DNA from 2 places in the Reichenbachiella carrageenanivorans genome. Region 2 is predicted to be linked to the other one. Evidence: riboswitches for the same ligand, from Rfam matches in the RefSeq annotation. Region 2 holds a riboswitch; the other holds the start of a gene.

Region 1 (15,336 bases), 1.2 Mb from region 2:
CATAGGGCACCTTACGCCTTTGGGAATATAGCAGAACGAGCCATCTGAGAATACTGCTGAGTTCAAAGCCGAATAATAGTTGTCCGACTTAGGCACTACAGAGCCAATGTATTGCTTGATCAACTCTGGATGCTCTTTGACTGCCTCACTAAAAGAGCAGAAAATAATCCCCAGCTTCCCCAGTGTATCCTTAAAGGTAGTCGCTACCGAAACAGAATCAATTACCGCATCTACTGCCACACCTGTCAGGCGCTTTTGCTCTGTAAGTGATATACCTAATTTCGCAAAAGTTTCTAGCAATTCTGGATCTACATCATCCAGACTCTCAGGTGTTTTCTTTTGCTTAGGTGCAGAATAATACTTGATATCTTGATAATCGATCTTTGGATATTTTACATTGGCCCAGCTAGGTTCTTTCATCGCTTTCCATTTGGCAAACGCATCTAACCTCCACTCAAGCATCCACTCGGGCTCATTTTTCTTTTTAGAAATAAACCGAACCGTATCTTCGTTTAGACCCTTGGGTGCCTCATCAGCCTCCAAGTCTACCGACCAACCGTGTTCGTATTCTTTTGAGGTGAATTCCTCTAATATTTGATCATCTTTACTCATTCGAAAATGGAATAATTTAGACTGATTTTAAATAGGCTCAAAATTACTACGATTAATCGAGGATGTCGATTCATGTCTATAGTTTTTTTTGAAACGCAGATAGACTCCGCCTATATCACCGCTATTTATTTTATTTTAGCCTCAAAGCTATTCATAGATTTATGACTCAACCCAGCAAATACGTACTAACATTAATTTTTCTACTCAATCTCGTCATTCATGCCCCAGTTGCACTGGCGCAAAGTGCCAATAGTGACTTTCAGCTAAGCGGTGCCACCATCGTGGCAAAAGACGTAAAACTGAGTGCTACATGGTATAGAAAATACCTAGACATCGCCATCAAAGAATATAAGCCACAGCAACATGTGAAAATGAGAACTGGCGAATTTGATCTGCTGATCCGACAAGGCAAAAACATACTCCTTCGCAATCAAATCAAATTCCCAAAAGGCAAAAAATACGTGAATGGCATTAATAAAATTGGCTTTTCTACGAATCAATTTGAAGAGGTTCGCGAGCGACTTTTAGCTTCTGGCCAGAAACTCATAGAAGATGTGACAGAAGACAAAAATCTAAACATGCAGTATATTCTGACCTCCGATCCCGACGGCAACACCGTACAGATATTCAATGATCCTATACCTTCAGATAGCATCATGACCCGAGCCATGTTTTTCTCAATTACCTCCTCTGATTATATCAACACGATGAGATGGTATGAAGAAAATTTTGATTTTACAGAAGTCAAAATCGTAGATGAATCCAAAATCCATTTTCAAAACTTACTTCAAAAAGGCAATGTAATCTTCGAAATCATTCACTTGCCTTATGAATCCCTAGAGACCACAGAGTTTATGCCACTAGACAGAGAACTCGCCTCTTTTGAAGAATTAAAATTCAAAAGTGGAACAGGAAAAGCCACCAATTTTGAAATGGACAACAATGCCAACAAAGTGCAGTGGCTTCACTAAAATCGAAAGAATCCGTTCGGTTTCTTGCAGAAGAAAAGTGATGCCCCTTATCTTTGGATTCGTTCTAAATAACATATTGGATAACTTATCAAGAAAGGTGGAGGGATTTGGCCCTACGAAACCTTAGCAACCCTTGTCGGAAACGACGCAGAAGGTGCTAACTCCAATCCCAACAGGGACAGATAAGCAAAACGGATAGCCTTTATCTTAAAATAAAGCATGTAATGATATCCTTTTTAGCTTGTCTGAAAAGGACTTTTATTACCCTCTCAGATCATCAATTCTTGAAAAGTTTCCTGTAAAATTTTTAAAGGAAACAACTGCATTCAGCACCAAAATGAAAAATCTTAAATTAGGCATATTCGGCTTCGGCTGTGTAGGGCAAGGTCTCTATCACGTCTTACAACAATCCAATGCAATCAATTCAGAAATTGTAAAAATATGCATCAAAGACTTGAATAAACCTAGGCCTTTGGACAAGTCTTACTTTACCAACCAGAAAGACGACTTACTTCAAAATGATGATATCGATGTGATTGTAGAGCTCATTGACGATGCAGAGGCAGCCTTTAGCATTGTATCTACAGCTATGAACAATGGCAAATCCGTGGTCTCGGCCAACAAAAAAATGATTGCTGAGCATATGGAAGAATTATTGGCACTACAAGAAAAAAACAAGGTATCCTTTCTATACGAAGCCTCTTGCTGCGCCAGTATTCCTATCATCCGAAATCTGGAAGAGTATTACGACAATGATTTGTTGACCTCATTAGAAGGAATCTTTAACGGTTCTACCAACTTTATCCTGACCAAACTACTAACAGGTGGACAAACCTTTGATGAAGTACTGAAAGAAGCCCAAAATCTTGGGTTTGCCGAAAGCGACCCCACACTCGATGTAGAAGGCATCGACCCAAAATACAAACTGTGCATCTTGCTGTTTCATGCTTTTGGCTTGATTGCTAAGCCTGACGACATTTTTAATTATGGGATTTCGAAAATCAATACTTTCGACATCAACTATGCCCAAAGACACAACTATTCTATCAAACTCATCTCCAAATGCCGAATCGTAGATGAAAAAATAGAGGCCTACTGTCTACCTACATTCTTACCCAATGATGCTGTACTCTCACAAACAAACAACGAATACAATGCTGTGATACTCGAAACAGCTTTTGCCGAAAGTCAGCTTCTCTACGGCAAAGGTGCGGGAGACAAACCAACAGGGTCGGCTGTACTTTCGGACATCTCTGCTCTCAATCATGACTACAAATATGAATACAAAAAAAATGCACGTAATCATGGTAAACTTGCTTTATGTGAAGATTTTAAATTGCGGCTATATGTCAGGTACAACGACTCCACTCCTCCACTCGAAGATTTTGAGAGTATTGAGGAAAAATACGCTAGTAAACAAGGTAATTTCTTAGTAGGCACGATCCAATTGAAACATCTAAAACACTCCAATTGGATTAATGAAGCTAGTATTAGCCTCATCGTATTAAACAACTAAACCCACAATACCCCATGAACGAATAGAACATTCTTTTGTCCCTTAAATCATACTCTACAAAAAAAATCTCTATTCAGACCAATATATTCAACTCATATTGATAAATTTTCGCCCCTAACCATCAGCAATGAGAGAGCATAATACAGAAAAACTGCAAGAGACCTTGCAGCTACTAGAGGCTATACAGGATAGCACTACGGTCGCCAATTTGGTGGTCGCAGCCGACTATAGTATTGTCTCATTCAACCGACGGTTTAGAGAATTCTTATTAAAATATTGGTCTCATGAAGTGTCTATTGGCGAAAGCTCTATCAACTTCATACACCCTGACAACCTAGCAGATTTCAAAAGAGAATTTGCTCAAGCGTTAGACGGAAAGGTTATTCGAGCCGAACATAGTTTTACTACTTTGAATGGTAGGACCATGTGGATAGCCGTAGAGTACCACCCCGTAAAAGTAATGACTGATCAAGGCAGCAAAGTCGCACTCTCTTTTCGCAACGTGACCCGAGAGCGCTTATATGAGAAAAAAATCACCGCTCAAAACAAAAAACTCAAAGAAGTGGCTTTCGTTTCTGCACACCAGCTACGTGGCCCAATCACATCCTTGCTCGGACTGACCAACCTACTCTCCGACCAACCTGCCGACTGGAACGATACCAAACTCTACCTAGCCAAAATAAAAGAGCTATCAGACAAAATAGATATCGAAATCAGAAGCCTTGTAGGCAAAACGGAAGAAATTTAAATCCGCACTTACAGACATAGTCGTATTTGTTTAGCTTGTATTAGCTTTATGCCTAAAAAATCTTCATCATATTAAATGCGAACACTGTCTCTTCTTGTCGTTTTCACCCTTAGCCTAGCTAAGCTCAGCGCCCAAACTGCGGACAGCATCCCTGTGCTACTCACAGACACCGAGATTCAAATCGAGTGCACCGAAGGCATTAATAGCATGTACAATTTTGATTTCAAAAGAGCGGATTCTCAGTTTCGTTGGCTGAAAGGAAAATATGGCTGGCATCCGCTACCCTATTTCCTTTTAGGTTTGAGCCAATGGTGGCGTATCGTACCCAACATACAAAACACTCAGTATGACTCCGCATTCATTGCTTATATGGACAGTACTATACTTGTAGCTGAAAACATATTCGATCATGGCAGTGAGGTAGAAGGCGGTTTCTTCTTGTCTGCCGCCTATGCATTCAAAGGACGACTATATGCCGAAAGGCACGCTTGGCGCAAAGCAGCTACAGCGGGGAAAAATGCCATGAAATATTTGGACTACTGTAGAGATCAAGAAGAGTTTGGCCCTGAGATTTTATTTGGCGATGCCCTTTATAACTACTACTCGGTGTGGATTCCAGAAAACTACCCGATACTCAAACCGATCATGATGTTTTTCAGAGATGGAGATAAAGAATTAGGCTTGAGCCAACTCAAAGAAGTAGCCAACTATGCTTTTTTTACCCGTACAGAAGCACAGTACTTTCTCATGCGAATCATGGCCAATGAAGAGCACGATCGTAGGTCGGCCTTATTTATCTCACAATATCTACACGAAACCTTTCCCAACAACTCATACTTCCATCGGTTTTATGCGCGTATGCTTTATTCGTCTGGTCAATACAGCAAAGCAGAAAAAGAGGCTAAATCAATCATTGCTAAAATAGACCAAAACTACACAGGCTATGAACAAAACAGCGGACGCTATGCCGCCTTTTTCCTAGGTGAAATCAATGCACATCGAGATGAACCAGAGGTAGCTGAGTCTTACTACAAACTTTGTGTCAAATATGGTGATGAAATAGGAGCACAACGAATGGGATACTACCTCTACTCTGTACTGAACCTAGGCCGATATGCCGCAGATCGTGGAGACAAGGAACTGGCCAAGGAGCAATTCAAAAAAGTAAAAAAGCTGTCCGACAAGAAAGACCGAACCTATGATCTGGCCAAGGACTATTTGAAGAGTTTATAATTTATTTGAATAATTCAAGGAAGTTATTCGCATTCGAACCTACCGAATAATGCGCTTCTACCTTCTGTCTGCCTGCCTCGCCTAAACGTTTACACAAACGCCTGTCCGATATTAATTCTTTCAATTTCTGATAATAATCATCAGCCGAAACACAATGATAACCATGCACATCAGGCGTCACTATCTCTGCATTGACTCCAACTGGCGAGACTAAAACAGGCTTTTCGAGTGCCATAAACTGTAGCGCCTTGAATCCACATTTTCCTTTGGCCCATAGATCGTCGGCCAAAGGCATTACCCCTATATCAATGAGATTTAGATCGGCAATCTCAGTGCTTTTGCTCCATGCAATAAACCTCTGATTTGGCATGGGGGTTTCTGGCTCCTTATCCGCAATAACTTGAAACACAAAATCGTACTCCAAAGCCAACTGTACTAACGGTTGCCTCAGTAGCTCCAGATACTTTAAAGTAGAATGTGTCCCCGTCCACCCAATCACTACAAGATCATTGTTTTGAACACTCGGCTTATGCCGATAAGTGGTATCAATAGTCGTTGGGTTGTAATGAACTCTTTGGTTGAATAACCTGGCATGATCCATTAGGTATTGATTGCCAGCGCTGACGGCATAGCTCCAGCCTATGATTTTATTGATCTTTTCAGGAAATTTCAATTTTGAAATCAAACTATTTTCCACACTGGTATTAGGCATCCATATGGCATCATCAAAATCGTAAATCAAGCGCTTTCTCCACACTTTGACTATCAGCCATTCAATAAACGGAAAACCTAACGGAGTAGCCTCTCGATGTACAAACACAAAATCATAACGGTGGGCACTGATTAATAGCCCAACTCGACGAATAAAGCCCAACAAAATTCCCCATATTTTCTGAATAGCGTACCCTTCCTTATAGAGCACCTTCCAAGTAGCCTCATCTATAAAAGACTGACTTTCATAATAAATGCCATGCTCTACAAGCAAATTCAAATATTGCTCGAATCGGAAACGCTGTGAACCCGCCGTATCTTTAGGGTATGGCGTAAGAAAAAGAATCTTTTTAGACATGTTCATAGAAGTGAAGCGCAATTTATATTATTTCCAAAAAGGAGGAAGTTTTTTGGAAATCTCTAAAAGTTCAAATTTTTTGCTTGGCAAATGATTGCTGGATTTTGCCCATTCAGCCATTTTCATTAGACCATCTCGTAGGGGAGTTTGCTGATAGGCACCAACTATCTCGCAAAGTTTACCATGAGAAGCAAAAGCATGCTGCACTTCATTTCTTTCTTCGAGATGATTGATTTTCCCATGTACACCCATCACCTGCATCACCAGCTCGGCCAGTGTTTTGACCGAACACGCATCGTCTGCCCCTATATTAAACACTTCCCCATACATGGCCTTATTCTCTACAGCTGCAGCTATCACAAGAGCCATGTCACTCACATAACTAAAAGCACGAGTCTGACCCCCATCTCCAAAGACTGACAATGATTCCCCTTTCATCAATTGATTCATGAAAATACCAATAACATTTCTGTATTTGTCTGAAATATTCTGTCGCTCCCCATAAACATTATGCGGTCTGAAAATCACATAATCTAACCCAAACATCTCTTTGGAAACTTTCAATTCTTGTTCAACAGCAAATTTGGCTATACCATAGGGATCTTCTGGCTGAGGATTCATTTCTTCTGTCATGGGTGGTGTCTGTCCTCCGTATACAGCTATAGACGAGGTAAACACAAAACATTTGATTTCATGTTTGACTGCTTCGTTGATCAGATTTACACTTCCGATCAGGTTGTTTTGATAATTAAACCTTTTGATGAAATGGCTTAAACCTTCTGCTGCATAAGCTGCCAAATGATAGATATAGTCTATTTTATATTTATCAAAAACCTGAGCAAGCAAAACAGGATCGGTAATGGATCCTTTCACAAAAACTGCCTTTGAAGGCACGTTCATTAAGCTTCCTCCACTCAGATCATCTAATACAATAACTTTATGACTTTGAGCGATTAGCACTTCAGCCACATGGCTTCCAATAAACCCGGCTCCGCCGGTAACTAGAGAAATAGGCATTAATATTTTTTTATCAAAAGTAAATGAAGAAGTGAGTTTAATAATTCAGTCTGCTAAATTTCTTAATTCATCGAAATATTAGAATCTGGATTTAGCCAAATCCCTTAACTTCGAAGCATGCTGAACCACCAGTCTATATTCATCACAGGAGGAACCGGAACATTAGGTAGTGCTTTTCTACATAAAATACTGGCAACATATCCCCAAATAAATACAGTCACCATCTATTCTCGTGACGAAATGAAACAGTATGAACTGAGAAGAAGGTACCCTTCAGTGAAATACCCTATGATCAGATGGGTGATCGGTGACATCCGAGACCAAGAAAGACTGCATGACAAAATGAAAGGTGCTGATCTTGTAATTCATGCAGCTGCCATGAAGCACATCCCCATTTGTGAAGAAAATCCCGAAGAATGTCTAAAAACCAATGTAACGGGCACTAAAAATGTCATCCACGCGGCCTTGGATAACAACGTAAAACAAACGATTCTCTGCTCGACAGACAAATCTGTAGACCCTATATCGATTTATGGCAACTCCAAACAAGCTGCTGAAAAACTGTTTCTCAATGCAAGCAATGAACACTCCAAGTTTGCAATCATCCGCTTAGGCAATATCTGGGGGTCTCGCGGATCAGTAGTGCCGCTCTTTAAGGAAATCGGAGAATCAGGAAAATTACCCATTACCCACCCAAACATGAGTCGGTTTTTCTGTACAGAAGAACAAATGACAGATAGCCTATTTTACACCCTAGAAACCATGCAGGGTGGTGAAATTGTGATTCCTAAGATGATTGCTAGAAAAATCACAGACATTGCCCGTGAAATAGCTCCTAATGCCACTCATCAGATAGTCGGATTGCGAGGATTTGAAAAAATCAGTGAAAAATTGGTTTCAGACATCGAACTACCAAGAACCTCAGAAAACGCCTACTACTGGATCATCAATTCCTCGGCACCAAGCACCACTCAAATAGTCAAAGATGCACGTGAGCTGGATAGTCAGTATGCCAGCAAAACTATTTTCAACTATCTGTTGAACTAATATGGGGCTACAGGATTTGATCGTGACTCCATTCTACTTTGCCATCCTGCTGATGCTGGCCTACATCATTCGCCCAGCGGTGACGAGTCCTCAGACCAAACCCTACTTCATCCCTGGCTTATTAGGCAAGTTCGTAGGAGCGCTGGCGTTAGGCCTGATTTATCAGTTTTACTACGGGGGCGGCGATACGTTTACTTTCCATACACATGGCAGTCGGTGGATCTGGCAGGCCTTCATAGACAGTCCTCTGACGGGCTTGAAACTGCTACTCAGCCCCGCGGGCACATACGATGGCGGTATCTATCAGTATAGTTCTAAAATTTGGATGTATCGTGATGAGGCTTCTCTTTTTGTGATTAAAATCACTGCTTTTTTTGATCTATTCACCGGCGCGACCTACAGCGCTACAGCGCTTTTCTTTGCCACTTTTGCATTTAGTGGGCACTGGGCCATGTTTTCGGTATTTCAAAAAATGTATCCCCACCGAACAAAACATCTTGCCATCGCTTGCTTGTTTATACCTTCAGTTGTTTTCTGGGGATCTGGCATACTCAAAGACACGATTACTTTGGCTGCCTTGTGCTGGATGACTTATGCGTTACTACGCATGACTATTTTCAACAAAGTTACGTTGATTAATCTATTCTTGATTCTATTTATGGGCTGGATGATCTTTGCGATCAAAATCTATATCCTACTGTGCTTTCTGATAGCCGCATCTGTATTTCTATATTTTCAATATATATCTGCCATCCGAAACCCATTATTTAAGATTGCACTGGCACCACTGCTCATCACTATATTTCTCGGGGGCGGATGGCTTGCCATGGAAAAGATCGCAGCAGAAGACAGCCGATATGCACTGGACAACATCGCCCAAACCGCCATGGTTACTGCCTACGACATCCGCTATGGCTGGGGCGCCCGACATGGCGACAACTCAGGGTACACACTAGGAGAATTGGACGGAAGTATAGGTAGCCTTATCAAACTCGCTCCCCAAGGCGTGATTGTCACTTTATTTAGACCTTGGCCTTGGGAAATCAAAAACCCATTGATGCTCTTGGCGGCATTAGAAAGTCTAATATTACTAATCACAACCATCTATATATTCACCAGAAAAAACAGATTTCCCATTTTCTCTTTGCTCAAACACCCTATTCTCATTTTCTGTCTTAGTTTTGCCGTCCTATTTGCTTTTGCTGTAGGCGTAAGTACTTACAATTTTGGAACCTTGATGCGATATAAAATACCAGTGATGCCTTTTTATGCTTTGTTCTTAGTGCTACTAAGCAACCGACCTAACCCTCTAGCCAAATGAGCAAAGGAACTGAAGATAGTAACTGGGATACGATCATCCTACCAGAGCGAGGCTTGCTCGACATTCACTTTCGGGAAATTTGGAAGTATCGTGATCTACTGCGCATGTTTGTGAAAAGGGATTTTGTCACCTACTACAAACAAACCATCTTAGGCCCCTTGTGGTTTTTTATCCAGCCGATCTTCACCACACTGACCTATATGCTTGTTTTTGGCAATGTTGCCAAAATATCGACCGATGGTATGCCACAAATTTTGTTTTACATGAGTGGCGTCACGGCTTGGAACTACTTCTCAGAGTGCTTCAACAAGACTTCCACGGTATTCAAAGACAACCAAGCCATTTTTGGCAAAGTCCACTTTCCTAGACTCATTACTCCATTGAGTATTGTCATTTCCAATCTGGTTAAGTTTGCCATACAGCTACTCCTCTTTATTTCTATTCTGGCCTATTATCTATGGACAGGTTCTACGGTGCAGCCCAACATGGCGTTGCTACTTACTCCCGTCCTTATCCTGCTGATGGCCGCTTTGGGGCTAGGTGCTGGCATGATCATCACCTCCCTTACTACCAAATACAGAGACTTGGTTTTTCTGTTGCAGTTTGGCATCCAACTACTCATGTACGCTACGCCAGTCATCTACCCGCTATCGACTATTCCAGATAAGTACCAATGGATCATCATGGCCAATCCTATGTCGGGCATCATCGAGACTTTTCGATATGCGTTTCTAGGTTCAGGCCAACTCAACTGGCAGTTGCTAGGTTATGACGCCTTTATAACAGTCGTGATTTTAATTGCAGGTATATTGGTCTACAACAAGACCGAAAGAAGTTTCATGGATACGGTATAAGGATATGAGTGAGATCGCCATCAAAGTAGAAAATCTATCGAAACAATACCGCCTCGGACAAATCGGGACTGGCACCATTAGTCACGACCTTAACCGTTGGTGGCACAGCATCCGTGGGAAGGAAGACCCCTATCTCAAAATCGGAGAAGCCAACGATCGAGCGACCAAGGGCAATAGCGAATACGTCTGGGCACTCCAAAACATCAACTTTGAAGTAAAACAAGGAGAGGTCCTCGGCATCATCGGCAAAAACGGCGCAGGAAAATCCACCCTACTCAAAATACTCTCCAAAGTAACCAGCCCCACGACTGGCAGCATCAAAGCCAGAGGCCGCATCGCCTCATTGCTAGAGGTCGGCACGGGCTTCCACCCTGAAATGACCGGTCGCGAAAACATATTCATGAACGGCACCATCATGGGAATGAATCGCCATGAAATCCGAGCCAAGTTAGACGAAATCGTAGAATTTGCAGGGATCGCCAAGTATCTGGACACGCCCGTCAAACGCTACTCCTCAGGCATGACGGTACGCCTAGGATTCGCCATCGCTGCGCACCTAGAGCCCGAAATCCTCATCGTAGACGAAGTACTCGCTGTAGGAGATGCCGAGTTCCAAAAGAAAGCGATTGGCAAGATGCAGGATGTAAGTAAAGGAGAAGGGAGAACCGTATTGTTCGTCAGTCATAATATGAGTTCTATCACCAAACTCTGTACCCGTAGTTTGGTGATGGAGCAAGGAAAAGTGTCGTTTGCAGGAGATGTATTGAAAGGGCTGTCTCATTACATGGGAGGCAACCACATAGAAGACCTGTACCAAAGAAAAGACAGAAAAGGTAATGGCAGTTTACGTGTCCGTAGTATAGAGGCCTATGCACTCAGTGATGGAAATAAAACTAAGCCTCAGACAGGGCACGACATGTACATAACTTTTCTGTTTGAACAAGCCCTTCCTGATACATTAGGAGACTTTAGACTTGACTTTAGGATAGACAACAACATAGGAGTACGACTACTTTGGTTGAGTACAGATCTACATGATGCTAGCTTTCAGATGGCAGACAATGAACTTACACTTCTCATTCCTAACTGCCCACTAAATGAAGGTCGGTATTTTATTACGCACTACCTTACAATGAAAAATGACGTCTGCGACTGGGTACAGCACTCTTATACACTCGATATAGAAGGCGGTCAATTTTACAGGTCGGGAAGAAACGTACCCAAAGAACAAAGTGATTTACTGATCAATTTTGAAATATGCTCAAGCAAAAAATAAAACGCCGGATTAGGAACTTTCTCACTGGACTAGACTTGCCTCACCTACAAGCCATTCGCTGGCAACTAGATGATATCTCGGCACAAACAACGCTCAACAACAGCTATCAATTTTCCAGCTATTTTCCGCAAACCAATTGGTCCTTGCGCCCTGCTACTTTGGTCCACATCCTAAATGACATCACCATCAACCAACGCAAACGGATCGTTGATTTTGGTTGTGGTGCATCAACCATCTACATGGCCAAGCATATAAAATGTAGTAACCTAGACGCCAAAATTTATGCAATCGATGAAAGTCAAGAATGGATAGATGTAATGCTCATTTTTTTGAAACAAGAAAACCTTGACGAGATAGTTACTTTTGTTCATGCCCCACTTGCCAAATCGGAATTATCCATTAGCGAAGAAAACAAATGGTACAACCAAAACACACTGAAACATGCTATAGGCAAAGATAAAATTGATTTAGCAATAGTTGATGGGCCAGTTGGAAACTCATCTCCATTTGCAAGGTATGGTGCCATACCCTTTCTCAAAGAGATCTTCGCAGAACGATATTCGGTCTTTTTAGATGATGCTGACAGAAAAGAGGAGTTAATCATTGTTAATCAATGGGAAAAACTACTAAATGTAAGTGTTCAGGATTACAATCGCTATAAAGTCTTTACCACAGATCAGCAATTTTCTACTCGACCTCTTTTTAAGATGTATGATAAATTATTTAGAAGCCATTACTTATCTTGATCCATCCTAATTCCATAAGTTTATTGTCCAAATGATTGCTCAGCCCTTGGTATCGATTATCATCCCGTCATTCAACAGGGAAGCACTTATCGCTGAAACGCTACAATCCGTACTCGATCAGACCTACCCAACCTGGGAATGTTTGATCGTAGACGACGGATCAATAGATGGCACCAAGGCTGTAGCTCAAAGCTTTATAGAAAAAGACGCCCGTTTCAAATGGCTGGAACGCCACAGAGAGCCAAAAGGAGCTCCTACTTGTCGAAACATTGGAATTGAAAAAAGTAAAGGAGAGTATGTGATTTTTTTGGATAGTGATGACTTACTTTATCCCCACTGTATAGAAAAAAGGACTCTAATCATTAACAAAGAGTTTCCCGATGTACTTGTTAGTCAAGGAGACATTTCCCGTCACGGTGAAATTATTGTCAACAACTTTAATAAAATAGACTCTTCTTTTGATTCAGAAAAAAACCTTTCCGCCTACTTTAAAAAATAAATTGGCAAACAACCTCTCCCACTTGGAAAAAAGAAACTCTCAATAACATCTTTTGGAATGAAAACTTACTTGACTGGCAAGATCGAGAGCTCCATATTAAAGCACTACTAACTCACCCTATTATTTGTTATAACCTTCATGCTGATTATGCATTAAGAATGGACAGACAGGATAGCATTTCAAGCCGAATCTTTGACCCTAATAGAATTATCAAGAGACTAATAGAGTTAAGGCAATTATCGAGAACTCTTCCTCACAAATATCAATTAACATTTGAAAAACACCTTTATTTAGATTTCATTAATACAATGGAACAACAGAGCATATCAAACTGGAATGATGCAATATTGCTTTTAAAAGAAAACCCATTGCAGATTAATTTGGAAGGAGTATCAGGAAAAATCTTAACTTATTACTTCAAATTGCTAAAGATGATTTCAAAGTATAACATACCATATCTTGCAGGTGCACTTATCCGTATTCGACGTTTTACTATCTAAATTCAACATATACCAATGTCAAGTCTGGGACATAAACATGATACAACAGTAATTATATGCTGTGAAAAAGGAGATTTGGAAAATCAATCCATTCTTTTCGTACGTTCTTTGAGAAAGTTTGGGGGTGACTTCAAAAAGTCTAGAGTTTTATGTTTTTGTCCAAGACCGCATAGAACTCCTACAAATCACACATTGAAACTCTTAGAAAAAGAAGAAGTAGAAATAATTACGAAAAATCTCAATCCACAATACTCTGATTATGGGTTTGGGAACAAACCTCTCATCTGTGGTTATGCAGAAAGAAACTTCCCCAGTAGAAATTACGTTTTTTTTGACAGTGATCAACTCATTCTAAAAGAACCTACCATACTCAAATCCTTATCTCCAACAGACACCTTTTTATTACCCGTTGACAAAAAAGGAGTTGGAAGTACTGGATCTGATGAAACCGCTACCTTTTGGAAAAACCTACACAATCACTTTAATATCAAGCAACCAAGAAAATTAAAAACCACAGTAACCAATACAAGTATTTGGAATTATTGGAATGCTGGTCTTTTACCAGTGGTGGGAAACAAAGAAATATACAGTCAATGGCAGGAAACTTTTGAGGAGATGATGGGTAATAAAATGTTTCCGTCAGGCAATAAAACATTTACAGATCAAATATCATTTAGTCTTGCGGTTCAGCAATTAGAGATAAATATAGATCAATTGCCTATTGGCTATAATTATCCTATTCAAGACCATTTTAATACATGCGAAGAAAATAAAATATTAAATGTAGCATCTGCTCATACACTACACTACCATCGATCATTTAAAACTCCCAGCAAAGCTAATAAAGCAATATTTCAATTACTTTCAGAGCATCCCCAATACAATTGGTTTATGGATCAATTTCAAAAAGTTCATTTATATCCACGTCCCTTCACGTATAGGCTCAAATATTATTTTAATAGTTACTTAAATACAGTCAAAAACAGGCTATGATTGACAAAAGAATTTTTATAATAGGTAGTCCACGATCAGGAACCACTCTTTTACAAAACTCATTACTTAGATCAGATAGCATATTCTCTTTTCCAGAAACACATTTTTTTTACCCCCTATGCAACACAAATAAGGTTTTTAAAAGGCTACATATCAGTAATAAAAAAAAAATATCAAACCGTTGTAGGGAGTTGGGGATAACCACATCAGAAAGACCATACAGACTAGACCATTGGACTTACAAATATTGGATCTCCAAACTGGTGGATCACCTTGATTCAACTGCTATTTCCAACGGAAAACGTATATGGATAGAAAAGACCCCTATGCATCTTCACTACATCCCAATCATATCTAAATACGTTCCCAACGCATACTTTATTCACACTCTACGTTCTGGCAAGGATGTAATAGCTTCCATTTACAACTATTCTACCAAGCATCCAGACATCTGGGGAGAAAGAAGTTTAGAACAATGTATTTCAAGATGGAACAGTGACATTGTGATATCAAAACAGTATGTCAACACTAAAAAACACATTTTTGTAGTCTACGAAAAATTCATCCAATCAATAGATGCAAACACAAAGGACATTCTAAAACAACTCGACATAAAGCAAGATATATCAGATTTTACAGATAAGAATTTCGATCAAACTGTATTAAACAATGAACCTTGGAAGCAAGGTGTGAGACAAGACATAACAAGCACAAATGACACGCTGTTTAAGGAGACTCTATCAGAAAAGCAGCAAACCATGATCCTCCAAAAAATTCAATCCACAGACCTTAGCATATTCTCATGAAAGTCTTATTTGTACTGAAAGAAAATCATGGAAACCCATATAATTTGCTCCTGCAACAAGGACTAAAAGACCTTAGAATTGAGTGTGAACATTCAATAGAGCATTTTTTTGACTCTACCAAAAAATAT
Region 2 (15,336 bases):
GATGAAGTACTAAATTCTGCGAAAGCAGCTAAAGATAGCGGCAGTACAAGATTTTGCATGGGTGCAGCCTGGAGAGAAGTACGCGACAACAGCGACTTCGACAAGGTTTTGGACATGGTAAAAGGCGTAAACAGCATGGGTATGGAAGTATGCTGCACACTAGGTATGCTCACTGAAGAACAAGCCGAGAAATTAAAAAATGCTGGCTTGTATGCTTACAACCACAACCTAGATACCAGCGAAGAACACTACGAAGAAATTATCAGCACCAGAACCTACGACGATCGCCTAGACACATTAAACAACGTTAGAAAAGCGAAAATCTCTGTGTGCTCAGGTGGCATCATAGGATTAGGCGAAAGCCACAATGACCGGGTAGGCATGCTACATACCCTAGCCACACTCGAAGAACACCCTGAGTCTGTACCAGTAAATGCGCTCGTGCCAGTAGAAGGTACCCCACTCGAAGACCAGCCAAGAGTATCTATCTGGGAAATGATTCGAATGATTGCTACGGCAAGAATCATTATGCCTAACGCAATGGTGAGACTATCGGCAGGTAGGGTAAGAATGAATATCGAAGAACAAGCACTTTGCTTCTTGGCTGGTGCCAATTCTATCTTTGCGGGAGATAAACTCTTGACGACACCAAACCCTGAAGAGGATATGGACAAGCAGATGTTTCAGACGCTAAACCTAAAACCTCGTGCTTCTTTCAAGGACAATGAGGCTCCGGTAGAATTTCAAACCATACCTGAACAATGCTAATAATTTAAATAAATGAAGAGGCTATCTTAAAAGTTTGAGCGCTTTTAAGACAGTCTCTTCTGAAATCATGCCAATGGGTGTTTAGCCTAAAATAGAGCTTAGTGTGGCCTTCATTCGATCATAATCAGAGTACCCCAAACTGACCGCATGATAAGCCTCTCCCTTCTTCAATACCACAGCAGGAAACCCTCTAACACCCATCTGTTGGGATTTAGCAAAATCTTGATTTACCAATTGTTTATACCCTGGCGAAAGAAACAAAGCTTCAAAAGCCGTATAATTCAGTCCTAATCCCCCACAAAGTGCTTCATAAGTAGCCAAATCATGCACATCCTTGTTTTCGGCATAGAAGGCCTTTTGTAGTCTTTTATAAAACTGCCATTCTTTGGAAGCATCCAAATCTCGTACAACTCTCACCGCACGCGCTGATGGCTCTGTATCATAGTCGAATTCCGCTCGGTCGAAGAATCGAAAATCAAACGGTTGTCCAGAAGCCGTTTCTACGTGCTCCCAATGCGTACGAAGCATATTTCTAAATTCTTCTGTCCATTCGTCTCCTCCACCAGGGCGCAAGCCTCCAAGGATCAGTTCAAAATCAAGTCGATCTTCGAATTCATCTTTGAGCTTATCCAGATGATTGGTAATTCCCCAGCACCAGGAGCACATCGGATCACCTATATAGATCAAGCGATCTCCTCCTTTGCTAAATGGCACACTAGTAGGCGCTTCAACAGCAGATAGATCACACACGCCATCTTCACAATTCAATTCTTTATTTTCCATTACTTTTATTCTTTTAACGTTGCTACTGTTCTATACCTCTGAGTGGCTCGAAAGGTTCCCCTACAGCAAAAAAAGGTCATGCCTCGAATTCGAAACATGACCTTATCATTACATATCTTCTGTGGTCTTGATCAGGCAGCCATGCGATAGAGCCTTTTGTATTCACTAAAAGTAATCATACGCTGCGCATCTTCGTCCCATAGTTTGTGATTCATATACTTCAAGCTTTCCCAAAAAGTGACTACTGTCGTGTATTTGCTAAACTGTGGATTGTCTTTGATACACCTAACCAGATTATAATTAGGAATGGCTGAATACAAATGATGAATATGATGCACCCCGATATTTCCCGTCAGCCAATTGACCAAACCAGGTAATTTGTAGTAGGTACTTCCTTTGACTGCCGACACGAAATGATCCCAATCGTTTTCCCACCTTTTATAACCATCCTCGTGCTGATGCTGCACAAAGAAAAACCAAATGGCTATAATTGAGAACAAATACAAGACCGTACAATAAGTCGCCAAAATCGCCTTCCAATCAAAGATCAAACAAAGTGCAATCAATCCGCCAATCACAACGACATTGTTGATCATCACACTCCAAAAGGCTCTACTTTTATTATCATCCAAAATCACAAGTGGAAGTCTCATATTTCTAATGAAATAGACGATAGGGCCAATCAAGAAAGTAACGACAGGAAATCTGAATATTTGGTATTTGATTCTATCCCAAGTCCCCATTTCCTGATATTCCTTCACCGTAAGGGTATTGATGTCGCCTATATCCCTAGTATCTAATTTCCCATTATGGTTGTGATGAAACGCATGTGCATCTGCCCAATAGTGATAAGGCATGGCACTAAAAATACTACAAACAAACCCTATGATATCTCGCCATTTTCTGGACTTCACAAACGAGTGATGACCACAGTCATGCTGAATGATAAAAATACGAACCAAAAAGAACGCATTGACAATCCCTAGACCAAAAAACAAAAATAGATTGTAAGAAAAGGCCCAATACATCGCTATCCAAATCCCCACAAATGGGATCATTGAATTGCAAATCTGCCATATCGCTTTCTTATTCGACGTCTGCTTATACTTCTGCAGAGTCGCCATCATATCTTTGGCAAAAGTCTTTATTTCTTTATCACTCATAGTTTACGAATTCCAATTGTATCAGTACTCTCAAGGACAAAACCGACCTTGACTTGTGACAAAGATCGGACTTTTTTTTGACCTCTTTTAATTTTATCAAACCATTCATATCATTTTCTATGATTTTCAAACTATCTCTAGTTTTTGGGCTGATTTTTGTAAACACGCCAACCAAACAAATTCGACAAACATGAAAAAGTTAATCCTTACCCCCATTCTATTTTTAGTTATCTTTTTAGCTCATGCCCAGCTCAACGTAACTGGCCAAGCCACCTTATCTGTCCAGCCAGAGCGCACCACTATTTCGTACGCCATCAACGAAACCAAAGACAGCTACGATGAAGCACTGACCACCATGACCAACCGTATAGACGTACTCACCAAATCATTGACAAAAATCGGGTTCAAAAAAGAAGACATCAAAACGTCAAATTTCAATATCAGGCAAAACAGAAAATACAGACAAAACGAACCTAAAGGTTTTGAATATGTAGCCTCACAAACTCTTATGATCGAATTCGATCATTCTACCAAACGATTGCTAGAAGTACTTAACAAAACAGCTTCTGACGAAGCCGCACCTGGAGTATCCATCTCGTTTGGTATGTCAGATGAGCAAACCCAAAAAGTAAAAACACAGCTCATGCAAATGGCCGTATCTGATGCCAAAGCCAAAGCTGAAACACTAGCCTCAGCCACTGGCTATACCATCAAAGGCATCAAAGAAATAAACTACGGCAGTGGATCTTCTCAGCCCAGACCCTATGCTGCTAGCCAAATGGGCATGATGAAAAGTTTCGCAGAAAGCGACATGTCCAACTTCGAGGCACAAGACCTAACTGTAAGCGACCAAGTATTCATCTCTTATGAGATAATGAAATAGGCGACTACCATTTTTTAGCTATTATTTAATTACATTAAGGGAATGAAAAAAATACTCGTTCCCTTTCTTTTTATCCTTTCCATTCAAGCTACTGCTCAAGACAAGCAGCCCAGTATTGATGATCTCAACTTCCTAAGAGGCTATTGGGTAGGCGATGGGTTTGGTGGTGTATCAGAAGAGTGCTGGATGCCTCCTTCTCTAGGGCGTATGAATGGCATATTCAAACACATGGCAGATGGGCAAACCACTTTCATGGAATTCATGGACATCTCTGAGGTAAACGACACCCTAAGACTCCGACTCAAGCATTTCAATCCTGACATGACAGGCTGGGAAGAAAAAGGTGACTATGTCACGTTCACACTAGAATCTGTAGCACCAAACAAAGCTATATTCAAAGGATTGACCTACGAACTGATCGACCCTAATTACCTAAAAATTTCACTGAAACTGAGACAAAAAGACGGATCAATCAATACAGAAGTCTTTAACATGAGACGAAAAACCCTTTAAAGCCACCCACCTCAAGATTCATTTCAAATCTTTCAACAAATTCACCTCATAAATAACAATCATCTAATTATTCCTCAATCTCTTGTTCACACCTTAGATTCGTATATCTTTGCCCCACTTATCAAGAAAGACCGAGGGACTGGGCCCGTAGACGTCTTGGCAACATATCCACAGCCGCAATACTGGATGTTGTGCCAACTCCCATTCTGAATGCTTCAGCGTTTAGAAAAAGATAGGTTATCTCTATAAGATTTCTTTTTTGGTAAGTACTATGTGGGAAGTTTCCCAGGTATTTAAAGTATTCGCGCATGGCATAATAGCTTGTCGCAATTCATTTTTAAAAATTGAAGAATATGAACATTCTGGATATTCTAAAAGAAAGAATATTAGTATTAGATGGCGCTATGGGTACCATGATCCAGCGGTATGATCTGGGCGAAGACGACTTTAGAAATGAAGAGTTAAAAGATCACCCCTCGCCACTCAAAGGCAATAATGATCTACTCGCACTCACTAGACCTGATGTGCTATTCGAAATCCACTGTGAATACCTCGAAGCTGGTGCAGACATCTTGGAAACAAACACCTTTAGTAGTACTACTATTGCTCAGGCTGATTATAACCTAGAGCATCTGGCCTATGTACTCAACTATGAGTCAGCCAAGCAAGCTAAAAAAGCTTGCGATCAATACACAGCCAAAAACCCTAACAAGCCAAGGTTTGTAGCTGGGTCTATCGGGCCTACCAACCGTACCGCTTCCCTTTCTCCTGACGTAAACGATCCAGGCTTTAGAGCCGTCACCTTCGACGAACTCAAAATCGCCTATATCGAACAAGTAAAAGGCCTAATAGCTGGCGGTGTCGACATATTATTAGTAGAAACAATCTTCGACACCCTCAATGCCAAAGCAGCATTGGTAGCTATAAAAGAGGCATTCGACGAAGTTGGCAAAGAACTACCCATCATGGTATCAGGCACTATTACTGATGCCAGTGGCCGCACTCTCTCTGGGCAAACAACAGAGGCCTTCCTGATTTCTGTTTCTCACTTCAACTTGTTATCTGTCGGGTTGAATTGTGCATTGGGAGCTAGCCAACTCAAACCTTATTTAGAAATACTGGCTAAAAACTCCGAATTCAATGTGAGTGCACATCCAAACGCTGGACTACCCAATGAATTTGGCGAATACGACGAAACACCCGAAATGCTGGGCGAGCAAATCAAAGAATTTTTAGACGAAGGCCTGGTCAACATCATCGGCGGCTGTTGTGGCACTACTCCAGATCATATCCGTGCCATTGCAGAATTAGTAGAAAAGTACCAACCAAGGGAAATTACAAGTCCATGGTCGATAGCCGATGGTCAATAAACTTAACATCAGAATAATAAAATTCATGTTTGACTAACTCTACTTATGGTAAAAGTTCAAGCATTAATTAAAAGCATTAAATAGCAGTTGACAGAAAGCTGTCGACCGTTGACGACGACGAATATGAGCATACATCCAGACTATAAAGGCAAATACGAATACAAATGGCATAACTACCCACCACTCAAACTCAGTGGGCTAGAGCCAATGATTTTGACACCTGAAGTCAATTTTGTAAATGTAGGTGAACGAACCAACGTGGCAGGATCAAAGAAATTTCTTCGACTGATTAAAGAAGAAAATTATGAAGAGGCCTTGGAAATTGCCAGACACCAAGTAGATGGTGGTGCACAAATCATCGACATCAACATGGATGAAGCCATGCTCGATGGTGTGAAAGCCATGAAAGATTTCATGAACCTAGTCGCAGCTGAGCCAGATATCGCTCGTGTACCAATCATGATCGATTCGTCCGACTGGGAGATCATAGCCGAAGGGCTAAAATGCGCCCAAGGCAAGTGCGTGGTCAATTCTATCAGTTTAAAAGAAGGTGAAAAAGAATTTATCCAACGTGCCAAAACCATCAAAATGTTTGGTGCAGCAGCCATCATCATGGCATTCGATGAAGACGGTCAGGCAGACACCTACGACCGACGTATAGAAATCGTCCAGCGCTCTTACGACATCCTCACAGGGCCAAAAGTAAATTTCCCGCCTCAGGACATCATATTTGACTTGAATATTTTCCCTGTAGCTACAGGCATGGACGAGCACAAACTCAATGCGCTCGACTTTTTTATGGCGACCAGATGGGTCAGAGAAAACCTACCTGCTGCCCATGTGAGTGGTGGCGTAAGTAACGTATCTTTTTCTTTTAGAGGAAACGATACCGTACGAGAAGCCATGCACTCTGCTTTTTTATATCATGCCATTCGTGAAGGTATGGACATGGGCATCGTTAACCCAGCCATGCTCGAAGTATATGATGACATACCTAAGGACTTGCTCGACAAGGTAGAAGATGTACTACTCAACCGTACTGAAGATGCCACTGAAGTACTCCTCGACTATGCAGAAACTGTAAAAGGTAACAAAAAAGATGAAACCAAAGCACTCGAATGGCGCAGCGAACCAGTAGCCAAACGACTTGAGCACGCACTCGTGAAAGGCATCATCGAATTTATCGAAGACGATACGCTCGAAATCTACGAAGAGTATCAAGATGCGCTAAAAATCATCGAAGGCCCACTGATGGACGGCATGAACGTGGTAGGAGACTTATTTGGCGCAGGAAAAATGTTTCTGCCACAAGTGGTGAAAAGTGCACGGGTAATGAAAAAATCTGTAGCCATACTGCTCCCCTACCTAGAAGCTCAAAAGAAAAAATCTGGCTCATCGGCTAAAGCCAAAATTCTACTCGCCACCGTGAAGGGTGACGTGCATGATATTGGAAAAAATATCGTAGGCGTAGTCTTGGCATGCAATAATTTTGAGATCATCGACCTCGGTGTGATGGTGCCCAAAGAAAAGATACTAGAAACTGCCATTGCAGAAAACGTAGATGTAATTGGCCTAAGTGGGTTGATCACCCCTTCGCTCAAAGAAATGGTAGAAGTAGCTGAAGAAATGGAAAAAAGAGGCATGACCACTCCCCTGTTGATTGGTGGAGCTACCACTTCTCGTATCCATACAGCTGTCAAAATAGACCCTGTATACTCAGGCCCAGCCGTACACGTACTAGATGCATCGCGAGCAGTACCTGTAGTCAACGACCTTGGTAAAAAAGGCAGCACCTTTGCTGCCGACGTAAAAGAAGAATACATCGGCTTGCGCGAAACTCACCAAAACAAACAAAACGACAAGCTACTCATCCCTATTGATCAGGCCATCGAAAACAAATTCGTTTTGCCAGAAGGTTCGATCACAAAACCGAAAGTATTGGGCAACCAAACTTTCAAAGATTATGACCTGAATGAAATAAGAAATTATATCGACTGGACGCCTTTCTTTTCTACTTGGATGCTCAAAGGCAAATACCCTAAGATTTTTCAAAACGAAACAATTGGCAAAGAAGCCAAAAAACTCTACGAAGATGCCAATGTACTCTTAGATAAAGTAATCGAAGAAAAACTCCTACATGCCAACGGAGTGATGGGCATCTATCCTGCTCAAAACATTGGAGAATCTGTAAAAATTTTCAATCCAAAAAACGAAAAAGAAGAAATCGAAACCTTCCATTTCTTGCGACAGCAAGGCAAAAAATCATCAAGACTACCCAACTTGTCTTTGGCAGATTTCATTTCCACTAAAGAACAAAATGATTACCTAGGCTTCTTCGCCGTCACTACGGGATTAGGTATCGAGCCATTGGTAGAAAAATACCAAGCCGATCATGACGACTACAACATCATCATGATCAAGGCCTTAGCGGATAGGCTTGCAGAAGCCTTTGCGGAACTGCTCCATGAGAAAGTAAGAAAAGAAATCTGGGGCTATGCCTCAGATGAGCAGCTCGACAACGAGTCGTTGATCAAAGAAGCTTATACCGGTATCCGTCCGGCACCAGGCTATCCTGCTTGTCCCGATCACACCGAAAAATCCAAGCTATTTAAGCTCCTAGATGCAGAAAAAGAAGCAGGTATTATTCTTACGGAGTCTTACGCCATGTATCCTGCGGCAGCAGTCTCTGGCTTCTATTTTGGCAGACCTGAGGCCAAATACTTCGGGCTGGGAAAAATAGGCAAAGATCAGATTGCGACGTACGCCGAAACGAAAAAAATGGACGTAAAAGAAGCCGAAGATTGGATGAAAGAAAACCTTGGCTATTGATCCTCCGATTAGAAAAAGAAAGAATCAAACTAGTAAGTAAATATTTGTTTCATAATTTAAATATTAACAAAATGAGCACGATTAGATTAGGTGATGAAGCACCAAACTTCACAACACAATCAACAGAAGGTGAGATCAATTTTCACGAATGGCTTGGCGACAGTTGGGGTATTTTATTTTCTCATCCTGCAGATTACACACCAGTGTGTACTACTGAGCTCGGCACTGTAGCCAAATACAAAGCTGAGTTTGACAAAAGAAACGTAAAAGTAGCTGCGCTTAGCGTAGACGGATTGGAGTCTCACAACGGATGGATAAAGGACATCAACGAGACACAAGGCACAACCGTAAATTTCCCAATCATTGCGGATGAAGATAGAAAAGTATCTACGCTGTACGATATGATCCACCCCAATGCCAATGACAAACTGACCGTGAGATCAGTATTTGTGATAGGACCAGATAAGAAGGTAAAGTTGATCATTACTTACCCAGCTTCTACAGGACGTAATTTTGACGAATTGCTCCGAGTAATCGACTCACTACAACTGACTGCTTACCACAAAGTAGCTACGCCAGCCAACTGGAACAACGGCGACGACTGTGTGATCGCACCAGCAGTGACTAATGAAGAAATTCCTACTTTGTTTCCAAAAGGACACACAGAGGTAAAGCCTTATTTGAGAATGACTCCGCAGCCTAACTTGAAATAAAACTGAATCAAACAGGGAAGCATACATCTTGTGCTTTCCTGTTTGATTTTAAAAAAACTGACAACAACGATGCCCCAAAACATCAACGTATAAGTAAACCTACTGTGGACTAACCGCCATAGTCCATCGACTAAATATCGCATGAAAGTAACCGAACATATCGCACAAGCCAACGGCAAAACCTTGTTTTCATTGGAGATCATCCCTCCAAGAAAAGGAGAAAACATTCAAAATATCTTCGATCATTTGGATTCGTTGATGGAGTTTCAACCGCCGTTTATCGATGTGACCTATCACCGGGAGGAATATATCTACAAAAAACACCCCAATGGGCTGCTAGAGAAAAAAACGACCAGAAAACGCCCTGGTACAGTAGGAATATGTGCCGCTCTCAAACATCGATACGATGTGGACCCAGTACCTCACATCATCTGTGGTGGATTTACCAAAGAAGAAACCGAAAATGCCCTAATCGACCTCAACTTTCTTGGGATCGACAATGTGCTCGTACTGCGCGGCGATGCTATCAAGTCTGAACCGCAGTTTAAGCCAGAGCCTGAGGGCAATAACTACGCTATCGACCTATTGCATCAAGTACAAGGCATGAACAATGGCCAGTATCTCGACGGCGATATGGAAAATGCCAATCCAACAGACTTCTGCATTGGCGTGGCGGGTTATCCCGAAAAACACTTTGAAGCACCAAGTTTGAATTCTGATTTGAAATTTTTAAAACAAAAAGTAGATGCTGGTGCTGAATATATCGTCACACAAATGTTTTTCGACAATCAGAAATTTTTCGAATTCGAAAAAAAATGTAGAGCTATGGGTATCAACGTGCCTATTATCCCAGGACTCAAACCCTTGAAAACCAAATCGCAATTGAGTGTACTGCCTAGCTTCTTCAAAATCGATCTGCCAGACGATCTAGTAGATGCTGTAGAAGCATGTAAAAACAATACAGAAGTACAGCAAGTAGGCATCGAATGGGGCATCCAACAATCCAAAGAGCTAAAAGCCAATGGTGTACCTGTACTCCACTACTACTCTATGGGCAAGTCTACCAGTGTACAAAAGATAGCCAAAGCCATTTTTTAAGAACTTTACTTAGAATCATCATTGTGGTGATTCTAAGTACATTTACTCTCTTACAAAAAGACATCACTAACATTTAGACTCACATATCCCCTCTCTACAGTCACTTATCTTCTACGTATTTCTTAGCTTTGAGTAATCAAGGCTCAAATTCAATGAAGAAAGTATTTCAACACACCACCGTATTACTTGTAATCGTCATTACACTCGCAGGATGTGGACAAAGCAGCAGCTCCTTGAGCTGTATAGGAGCCAAAGCCCCAGTAGACATCAAACTAAGAAATGATGGCAATGAATCACAGGTCGTGAGTTTGTTCACTTATTCTCAAGACAAAGGCTTTGAAAAAATTACTCAATTAGAATTTGCCCCATTTGATGTACAAGACATCTGCATGGATGCCAAAGACGAATTGGCACATGGGCTCTACCTTTTCAACGGGAAGGACGCCTACGCACTCACTTTCGAATCGGCCAAGCGCATAGAATTAAGCCTCACAGGCAAAGCACATCTAATTACCTCCCCAGAGCAGTTACGCGACATATTGAAAGCCATGCAGTAATTCACTTTTCATTATCATTTAAATGATACTTTCTGAAAAAGAATTCTTTTGATTTAAACTATTGAATAGAGCTGTAGTCTAACCGACTATAAAATCAAAAATTCAATAACAATGAAAGTATTAATTCTAAAATGTAGCGCCCTCGCATTGGGTATGTTTTTTATCTCTCAAGTGCAGGCACAACCTCAGCGCCCAAACAAAGAAGAGCTCTTTGCCAAGCTAGACACCAACTCTGACGGGTTCATTGACGCATCAGAATTCAAAACCGCAGCAGATCAAAAGCAAGCAAAAATGAACAAGAAATTGGATTCAAAGAAGTCATTCGACAAGATAGACGAAAACAAAAATGGCACAATCGAATATGGAGAATATGAAAAAATGATGCTCGCTCGACAGGAAAACATGAAACCTAAATCGCCAGAAGAAGTCTTTGGCACCATGGACACTGATCAAGACGGAAAATTGAATCTGGAAGAGTTCAAAACACCCAAAAAGAACGGAAAAAGAAAATAATTTGACGTTTATTCATCCGCACCTTGATAGAAGAAGATGCGGATGTTTTTTCTTTTTAATCTATTCTTTTCCTCCGATCTCCTTGATCATCTTAAATGAGACATAAGCCAGCCCAAAGCCTACAACAGCAATCACCAACCACACCAAATATTTATTGTCCCAAAAGTCTGGGGCTTTTGGCTCTTCTTTAGGTCTGATATCTACCAAAGCACCATGTACTAATTTCGGACTATCAGCTGAAATCTGACTAGCAAACTTGGCAATGTCATAGTCAGGTGTAGCCAGATGATCATTACCTAGTTTTATTACGTAGGAATTTTCTGGCTTGAGAGCAAGCACTACATATTTATTCAAAAAACCAGCCTTTACTTGCTCCACTTTCAAAGGAGCATTGTCTCTATTGTCTATTTCTATATCCAGTTCAGACACTGTGACACCTGAAAAAGAGACTTTGTTTTCGCTATTAGAGTTAAGCTCAAAAGACTTTAAAGTCGTCCAATATTCATACGCTTTATTTTTCTTATCTATTCCTATTCTTTTGGTTTTCACTTTCGTAAATCGAGAATAAAAATCGGCACCACTGGCCATTAGTTGCAATTGTTCCATGTAGACAGGCTCATCAAATACCACCCGAACATATGATGTCTTCAGGCTATCTTTCTGCTCTATAATTGGACAATCATACGTAGTAGTAGCCCCTTTTACTTGCTGGGTATCGTAATATCCTACCTTTAGGATGTTGATCGGCAATCGCCAGTTGTCATTGATCTCCAGTTTGAAATAAGCATAATCGCTCAACGGAAAGTTCAGAATTTTCAATTCCGTTGTTTCTTCTTCACTTTGCATGGCATGTAGCAAATAGTTGTCTCTGATCACATACCAGTTTTCTAGATCGTCGCTTCCGCTCAATCTGGCTCTTTTTTTCGCATCAGTATTCTTCACCTCAATACTCACATTGTCAATTGCGCGTTTGTCTGAGTTACTAAAAATCAAATGAGATATAGCATTTTGCTGATAGGCCTTGTCTGTGATTTCATATGCTCTGAAAAGAGATTTGGTAGAAACCTCCTGTTCTCTTCGTAGCAAATAAGGCTGCTCCACACCTGCTTTGTCATAGATTCTCACATCTGACAGGTTGGGCTTAGCTTGCCCTAGCAATTCGGGTGAAAGCATCACCTGATAATATCCAGCATCCCTCACCTGTAGTAGCGAAGCCTCATAGGCAAACTCTTGACCAAAAACGGAAGTACTTATCAGTAGCACTCCCAGCAACCAACTATTCTTTCTTTTCATCATCTTGAATTATGAATTTTAATTTTTGATAAAGGAAGGAAGTCAATAGCAAAATCACCCCCAACAATATGAAAGAGATGATTTTTCCTGTAGAGTTTCCAGCCAAGTCGTAGAAAAACAATTTCACAATAGTGACCAAAAACAAAACCAATGAAGCCAAACGTAGTGGTTTCAATCGCAACCTCATCCCTGCCACCATCAGCACCAAAGCACTCAATGTCCACACTACTGGAAATACCGAACGAATGGCTAAATCATAAGCACCATAATCATCGAGATCAGTCCCGTATTGCCTCATGACCGACAAATGAGTAACCTCTGTGGTGCATACATACACACCAATAAAAGCCAGTACCCAAAGAAAAATCGTTCCCTCTTTAGACTTGAATGTGTACTGTTGGCGAATATCTCTAAACAAATAGGTAAGAATAAGCACAAACAAGATCAGCATAATATAATGCCAATAGAACCCTGTACTTGCTTCGCTATCCAGTGCATAAAAACTTCTGGCATCAGTGATGGTTTGTAGATAGAAGGTCATATATGAGAAGACCGCAAGTATCGACAGTACAAAGCCAGATTTGCGCAACAGTTCGCTCGGCTGGCGGCGATACACAGCCAGTATAAGCAGCACATAGGTAAAGTTATAAATACCCAATAAAATCAATCGGTGTGTATCCTGATAGTCGAATCGTACAAACTGGTAATTCAATTCAAACAAAAATCCAAAATAGAACACTATAGCCAACAACACACGCAAATACAATGCACGCCATATTATTTGCACGCCTCTTACCTCTACTACAGCATCTTGTTTGAGCAGCAGTGAAGCACCTAATAGCGACAGCATAGCCACAAAAGAAGCCACAAAAGCTTTGTTTAAAAATAACGACAAATCGATGTACTCTTCGAGTGGATAGTAGTTATGCTGCCAGTCCATAACCAAACTGATCAACATGAGCACAGTGATCAACGCCGACGCTGCGATCATCAGGCGGATACCTGATTTTTGCGATAGCCAGAGCAGTAACACAGCTTCTACGGCCCAGAATAGTGTAATGTAATTGCCCTCTAGCTGAATAGGTGCAATCAAACTGACAAAGGTTAATACTAAACCGATAAGCAAAAACAACAGGTTTTTATCAATGTCCTTTCGTTTGTATAAAGTATAAACAAACCCAAAATTGAAAACTGCCACCATAGCGGTAAACAGACCACTCAGCAACCCTTCTTTATATCCATGTATAATGGCTAACCCCAATCCAAAATACAAACTGGTATTGGTAAGCAACATGATAATTTCTGGATACTTAAATTTTCTTTTGTTTTTGACATTGTAAATGATGGTCATCAAAAAGAAAATCAAATAAAACCCTGTCAAAAAGAAAAACAACGGCCAACGAGCACCCACTTCATCATTGATAAATTCACTAATATATACTCCAATAAAAAGCACATAGGTGAAACCATAGGCCAAATAATTGATCACATTCCATTTTTTGAAATAGACTAAGGTGAGCATGCCAATGTCAAGAATCAATATATAAGTGAGTAGCATCAAATAGTTACCCGATCCCGTACTCACAAAAAACGGCGTACCAAATCCACCTATGATCGCCAATACAGCCAGTTCTTTCCTATCATAGGCAATGGATAACAACACTCCAAATGCCGTAATCACCACCATAATAATGAACGCTGCCGTCTGCGGAAGCAACGCGTACTCATGAAAAGCTAGTGCAATCGTAAAATACAAGACAGCCAATGCTCCACCTATCAGGATCGAACTGAATTTGGAAAAAGTAGTTCGCATATAATGCGCCAACCCAATCATACCTCCTCCGATCAGCACACCAATCGCCACACGCATACTTTCAGTGATCACCTCATTGTCGATACCGAGTTTCACTAAGAATCCCATACCTATCACGAAAATGACAATCCCTATCTTACTCATGAGGTTTTCACCAATAAACTTCTCCAGATCTGGATTGCGTTCCATAAAGCTAGGCTTGGGTGGTGCCTTTATTTTTTTCTTTTTCACTAATGCCGCAGGGGTAACTTGGGGCGCTTGTGATTGCGCAATCACTTGTCTGATAACATCAGGCGTTTTATCTACGACAGGCTCTTCTGGAGCCACAGAAGGTTTTTCAACTGGCTTAGGAGATTCCTCCAACGGTTGAGCTACTGGCCGACCAGACACTGCATTACTTCTACCTTTCAGCTCATCATAGACGCTTTGAACTTTGGCATCTACCTTATCTATTCGTCCCATGAGCTTTACTAGCAAAATCAGCAGCACAATCAACAGGAGTACAATAAATCCTTCCATTCGTATAGTGGTTTGTTCAAGTCGAAAGATGCACCCGAAATCTCAATTACCTCACTCGTAGACGCATCTATATTTTAGCCCGACAAGATAACTTTTTCTACGGTTTTGAGTGCACAGTAGCCAACAACTCTTAGCAAAATCTCCACGTCCGCTACTGTTTATATCGTTAGCTTTGCCGCCATAACGCAGCATGCATCATGGACAAGTTCTCATCGAGTAATATTCAATCAGACATCAAAAAGGCATTGGCCGAAAAGGCTATCGAAATTCCTAGTGAAATTCAAGCCAAAACTATCCCCGTTCTCCTCACCCATGAGGGGGATTTCATTGGCAGATCAGCTACTGGCACAGGCAAAACCTACGCCTATGGCGCTCCACTACTGTCTCGTATAGACGCGGACTCTGGCAAAGTACAGGCTGTGGTACTAGTACCCACTCGCGAACTCTGCGAGCAGGTCGGCAAAGAATTGACGTTCTTGTCTAAATACATGCCCAACCTCAAAACCGAATCGATCTATGGT

What was found. Region 2 has a riboswitch for S-adenosylmethionine ahead of N7E81_RS13520 (homocysteine S-methyltransferase family protein). Riboswitches for the same ligand answer to the same signal wherever they lie in the genome.
Region 1: another riboswitch for S-adenosylmethionine. It lies ahead of N7E81_RS08405 (homoserine dehydrogenase); the one in region 2 lies ahead of N7E81_RS13520 (homocysteine S-methyltransferase family protein).

The regions. Positions count from the first base shown of each region.
Region 1 is NZ_CP106735.1:2,118,740-2,134,075, reverse strand. Features, by position in the region: gene sufB (Fe-S cluster assembly protein SufB) at 1-612, opposite strand, end outside; gene N7E81_RS08410 (VOC family protein) at 774-1,583, shown strand; SAM riboswitch class I at 1,666-1,772, shown strand; gene N7E81_RS08405 (homoserine dehydrogenase) at 1,921-3,099, shown strand; gene N7E81_RS08400 (PAS domain S-box protein) at 3,227-3,847, shown strand; gene N7E81_RS08395 (tetratricopeptide repeat protein) at 3,923-5,080, shown strand; gene N7E81_RS08390 (glycosyltransferase family 4 protein) at 5,082-6,149, opposite strand; gene N7E81_RS08385 (NAD-dependent epimerase/dehydratase family protein) at 6,177-7,166, opposite strand; gene N7E81_RS08380 (polysaccharide biosynthesis protein) at 7,284-8,213, shown strand; gene N7E81_RS08375 (hypothetical protein) at 8,215-9,534, shown strand; gene N7E81_RS08370 (ABC transporter permease) at 9,531-10,388, shown strand; gene N7E81_RS08365 (ABC transporter ATP-binding protein) at 10,393-11,664, shown strand; gene N7E81_RS08360 (class I SAM-dependent methyltransferase) at 11,646-12,410, shown strand; gene N7E81_RS08355 (glycosyltransferase family 2 protein) at 12,442-12,909, shown strand; gene N7E81_RS08350 (hypothetical protein) at 13,425-14,402, shown strand; gene N7E81_RS08345 (sulfotransferase family protein) at 14,399-15,208, shown strand; gene N7E81_RS08340 (glycosyltransferase family protein) at 15,205-15,336, shown strand, end outside.
Region 2 is NZ_CP106735.1:3,363,817-3,379,152, reverse strand. Features, by position in the region: gene bioB (biotin synthase BioB) at 1-768, shown strand, start outside; gene N7E81_RS13540 (DsbA family protein) at 850-1,551, opposite strand; gene N7E81_RS13535 (fatty acid desaturase) at 1,683-2,714, opposite strand; gene N7E81_RS13530 (SIMPL domain-containing protein) at 2,905-3,597, shown strand; gene N7E81_RS13525 (DUF6265 family protein) at 3,640-4,110, shown strand; SAM riboswitch class I at 4,226-4,349, shown strand; gene N7E81_RS13520 (homocysteine S-methyltransferase family protein) at 4,464-5,480, shown strand; gene metH (methionine synthase) at 5,604-8,309, shown strand; gene N7E81_RS13510 (peroxiredoxin) at 8,381-9,022, shown strand; gene metF (methylenetetrahydrofolate reductase [NAD(P)H]) at 9,164-10,120, shown strand; gene N7E81_RS13500 (hypothetical protein) at 10,273-10,677, shown strand; gene N7E81_RS13495 (EF-hand domain-containing protein) at 10,789-11,190, shown strand; gene N7E81_RS13490 (hypothetical protein) at 11,251-12,486, opposite strand; gene N7E81_RS13485 (DUF2339 domain-containing protein) at 12,467-14,815, opposite strand; gene N7E81_RS13480 (DEAD/DEAH box helicase) at 15,013-15,336, shown strand, end outside.